DNA from 2 places in the Paenarthrobacter sp. CC6 genome. Region 2 is predicted to be linked to the other one. Evidence: predicted binding sites of a transcription regulator. Region 2 holds the regulator's gene; the other holds the start of a gene.
The links. Region 2 encodes HrcA, which represses chaperone genes, less so after heat shock. Its sites were predicted from a motif close to TTNGCACTCGNNNNNNNCGAGTGCNAA; they were not measured.
Positions count from the first base shown of each region.

Region 1: PV760_RS00290 (FmdB family zinc ribbon protein) is a predicted target of HrcA. The motif match lies at 969-995, and genes of this name have one in related genera.

Region 1 covers NZ_JARDAN010000001.1:57,256-59,646, reverse strand. Annotated here, with positions in the region: gene PV760_RS00295 (RcpC/CpaB family pilus assembly protein) at 1-313, opposite strand, end outside; gene PV760_RS00290 (FmdB family zinc ribbon protein) at 636-908, opposite strand; gene PV760_RS00285 (5-formyltetrahydrofolate cyclo-ligase) at 1,076-1,690, opposite strand; gene galU (UTP--glucose-1-phosphate uridylyltransferase GalU) at 1,790-2,391, shown strand, end outside.
Region 2 covers NZ_JARDAN010000006.1:228,320-230,710, reverse strand. Annotated here, with positions in the region: gene PV760_RS05875 (DUF3097 domain-containing protein) at 1-540, opposite strand, end outside; gene hrcA (heat-inducible transcriptional repressor HrcA) at 773-1,780, shown strand; gene dnaJ (molecular chaperone DnaJ) at 1,831-2,391, shown strand, end outside.

The DNA of each region.
Region 1 (2,391 bases), on a different contig from region 2:
CAACGGTCACCAGCTGCCCCGGCGACAGAAGCTGGATGGAAGAAGGATCTGCCATGCGCAGGGGGACGGCAGCGGAACCTGCAGGAGTGCCCGCGAGCAAGCCAGGGCCCAGGAGGCTTGAGTCCGTGGGTGTTTGTCCCTTGCCCAAAGGCGAGGCCAGCTGGCGCCCAACCAGGGTCGCGACATCATCCACCCTTGCGGAGATGGCCAGTTCGGCTGCGACATCGACCCTGGTGAAATCTGACTCCTTCAGGCTCGCGCCGGCCGGTAGATCACGGGCTGCGACCAGGACGCTGACCCGGGCGGCCGACACAGGAGTCAGCTGCTGTACCGCCAGACCGGCAGCAAGGCATAGAAGCAGCGCGACGCAAAGCCGCCGGTTGCGGGAAAGCCACGCCCTGAGTGTGGGCTTTCGCTTTGGAGGTCCGTTGCGCCGCGCACGGCCGAACCCCCGTGGAAAGCGCCTGGGGGAGGGCGAGGGGTGGTACGGCAACCGTTCATGTCCAGCTGTTCCAGCTGAACGCTCGGCATGGGCAAGGAAGGCGCTACGGGCGGAGTGTGACATGCCGCCACGGTAGTCAGCAGCCCCGGCCGCCTAACAGGGGCCGGGTTGCCTATGTGGAAAAGTTCCGGAGCTAGCTCGCCGCGGCGGCCGGTGCGGGAGCGGGCGTGGCCGCAGCTGCGGGTGCAGCCGGTGACGTGGGCGCAGCGGATACTGTGCTGCCCTTGGCGTCACGGGAGTCAGTGCGGTAGAAACCAGAGCCCTTGAAGACGACGCCCACGCTGTTGAACTTCTTGCGCAGCGTGCCTTTGCATTCAGGGCACTCTGTCAGGGAGCTGTCTGAGAAGGACTGGACGATGTCGAAGGCATGGTCACAGTCTTTGCAGGCGTATGCGTATGTGGGCACTGAGTTCCTCCTTTAGGACAAAGTTCAGGTCCTGCTCCGCCGTGCCGAATAACTTCCGCATTAGCAGTCCCAGGGCCTGAGTGCCAATTCTATCATCCGTCCCCCTGCGGTGTGCCAGCACTTGTGCCGGAGCTCACCAACCGGAACCCGCCGGAAATGACCGGGAGTCAGACGGGCTCCGCTGCGTTGTCGAGAACCACAATGCCCGAAGGTGTCAGCACTTCCCGCACGGGGCGATCGAAGGCCTCGGCGGGTATGGAGCCTGAAGGCAACAGATCGTCGTCGTACACCACCGCGATGGTGGGCGGCCGCCGGCCGGACGCGTCCAGGCCCTGCAGGAGCCGGTCGTAATAACCGCCGCCTTGGCCAATCCTGTTTCCGTCCCGGTCCACTGCGGTGGCCGGCATGAAGATTCCGGCCGTCGAAGCGACGACTGAACTGTCCAGGCGCTCACCGGTGGGTTCGTCGATGGGAGCGTAGGCGGACCTTGTGAAGACCGTGGACGGCGTCCAATACACCCAACTCAGTTGCCGTTCCGGTTCGCAGACGGGGAGCAGGACTTCATGGCCCGCTTCGTGGAGGGCTTCAAGGAGTGGCATGGTGGGTGGCTCGAAGGCGACTCCCACGTACACCGCGAACGACGACGGTGTTCCGGACGTGACGGAGCTGGCCCACGAGGAACCGTGCCGGGCTATCGCTTCGCCCGCATCAGCGATTTGCCCTGGTGTCAGGGCCCTCCTGTACAGCCGCCGGTTGCGGCGGATGTCTTCTTTCGACGCCATCTGTATCCAATCCTGGGGGTTCGTCGGGTCCGGTTAAAGTGTTTCCTTGTGTGTTTCCGGCAATAAAATGTGCGGCCCGCGCGGCGGGGGGTTTACCTGATGCTCTCTTCCTTCCGTTACATTAGTCCGGTGACTCTCGATAACAACGCTGTCCGTAAGGCCGTCATCCCCGCAGCGGGTCTTGGTACCCGGTTCCTTCCCGCCACCAAGGCGATGCCGAAGGAAATGCTGCCTGTGGTCGATAAGCCCGCCATCCAGTACGTCGTCGAAGAAGCGGTGAAGGTTGGCCTGCACGACGTCCTCATGATCACAGGACGCAGCAAGCGCGCCCTGGAAGACCACTTTGACCGTGTTCCGGCGCTTGAAGCGACCCTGGCTGAGAAGGGCGACACCGCCAAGCTGGAAGCGATTCAGTCGGCTACCAACCTGGGCGACATCCACTATGTCCGCCAAGGCGACCCGAACGGCCTCGGCCACGCAGTCCTTCGTGCAAAGCAGCACGTCGGCTACGAGCCTTTTGCCGTCCTGCTGGGCGATGACCTCATCGACGCCCGCGACGACCTCCTGAGCGAAATGATTGCGGTCCAGCAGAAGACCGGCGGTTCCGTGGTAGCCCTGATCGAGGTCGAGCCTTCCAAGATCAGCGCTTACGGTTGCGCCGACGTCGAGGACATCGGCGAGGACGGTTACGTCCGTATCAA
Region 2 (2,391 bases):
CTCCTTTGAGCCCGCCACGAGGTGGTCCACCAGGATGCCAAGGCGGCGGCCGGGACCGGGTCGGAAGTCGGCAATGGCGGACTTGAGGTCGTCCACGCCGTGGAGCGGTTCCACCACAATTCCTTCAACACGGAGGTCGTCACCCCAGACTTTCTCCACGAGTTCAGCGTCGTGCTTGCCCTCCACCCAGATGCGGCTGGCCTTCGCGACCTGCGCCCGTTGCCCCTGGACCTTTACCGAACCCGAGGCCGTGCGATTCGCCTGAACCGCTGAAGCGGGCCGGCGAGGGGCCGGAGGCATCAACCTGATCGCTTGTCCTTCGAGAAGGAATCCGTACCCGAGTTGGAACGACTTCGTTTTACCGCGCCTGTCCTCGAGCGACACGATGTGCATGCCACCGGTCTTTTCCACCCGGGTGACTTCGCCCACCCATCCTGACTGGACGTCTTCGAGGACCATGCCGCGTTGCACCGGCACCTCAGGGAGCTGGCGTTTGGCTGGAGCGGTCAGGTCCTGCGGGCCCCAATTGTCGAAAGCCAAGGAATTCCTACCTCTGTGGTGATGTGAAAGGGGACAGGGGCGGGTTGCCGTCAGCCGGTATCGGGACGCCGCCCTGGATGCAGTCCTCGGACGGTTTCAATGCTAACAACGTGGTGGCTCATACTAGACTTGTTAGCACTTGGGCATGTTGAGTGCTAAGTGTGCGGTGATCCATTGGAGGTCCCGCGGGGACCGGTCCCATGGACCATGGCAGTCGTCAGGAGGTGTAGCAATGAGTGAGCCACGCAAATTGGAAGTGCTGCGTGCCATCGTTGAGGATTACGTGCATTCCCGGGAGCCGGTGGGATCGAAAGCCCTCGTTGAGCGTCATCACCTGGGTGTTTCCAGTGCCACCATCCGCAATGACATGGCTGTCCTGGAAGAAGAAGGTCTCATTGCCGCCCCGCATACCAGTGCCGGCCGAATCCCCACTGACAAGGGCTATCGCCTGTTCGTTGACCGCATCTCCCAGGTCAAGCCGTTGTCCGCCGCCGAGCGTCGGGCAATTCATTCGCTGCTTGAAGGACCCGACGACGTCGATGACATTCTTGAGCGCACAGTACGGCTCCTTTCCCAGCTGACCAACCAGGTCGCCGTCGTGCAGTATCCCCACTCGCACCGCGCATTGGTCCGCCACGCGGAGTTCGTTCTGCTGGCCCCCAAACAGGTGCTGGTGGTCCTCATTGCGGACACCGGGAGCGTCGTGCAAAAAGTCATCGACGCCGGTTCGGACGTGGGGAACGAGGCTTTGATGTTGTTGAGGTCACGATTCCTCGGCAGCATCGCCGGCACCCAGCTGGCACTCCTGCCGCAGGTGTTACCGTCGGTGGTGGCCCTTTGCCCGCCGGATCTTCGTGCCCTCGCCCAAAGGCTGGCCAATGGCTTGGAGTCCCTGAGCGACACCAGCCGTGAGGAACGCATTCTGATGGCCGGTACGGCCAACCTCGCACGTTCCAACGTTGACTTCCCGCTAAGCATCGGTCCCGTGCTTGAGGCCCTTGAGGAACAAGTTGTCATGCTCCGGTTGTTGTCGGACATGGGAGACGATCCCCGGGGCGTGACAGTCAGCATTGGCCGGGAGAATCCGTACGACGGCCTGGCCGAGGCCTCTGTAGTGGCCACCGGCTACGGTTCCGGCGCCAAGGTGGGAATCCTTGGACCGACCCGCATGGACTATCCCACCACCATGGCAGCAGTTCGTGCCGTGGCCCGTTACCTTTCCCGCATTCTCGGCGGCTGAACACCGGCCCGGGAAAACATCCGCAGTACAACCAGGAAGAGATACCGACTTTGAGCAGCCACTATGACGTTTTGGGAGTCTCGCCGGAAGCCACCGGGGAAGAGATCAAAAAGGCGTACCGCAAGTTGGCGCGGAAACTTCACCCGGACGTAAACCCGGGTGAAGATGTCGCGGAGCAGTTCAAGGCCGTGACGCACGCTTACGAAGTGTTGTCAGATCCCCAGAAGCGCCGCGTCTACGATGCCACGGGCAACGAGAACGGCACTGATAACGGCTTCGGCGGCGGCTACGCCGGCCAGGGCTTCGCCTTCCAGGACATCTTCGACACGTTCTTTGGCGGCGGCGGTGGACACGGAGGGCCCGCCTCCCGCGTACGACGTGGCCAGGACGCCCTTATCAGCGTTCGGATCGACCTCAAGGATGCCGTGTTCGGCGTCAACAAGAAGCTTGAAGTGGACACAGCCGTGGTCTGCCCCACCTGCGACGGCAGCTGCTGCCGCCCGGGAACCCACCCTGAACGCTGCGACATCTGTGGTGGCAGCGGCCAGGTTCAGCGCGCCGTCCGCTCCATCCTGGGGCAGGTCATGACCACCGCCCCCTGTGGTTCCTGT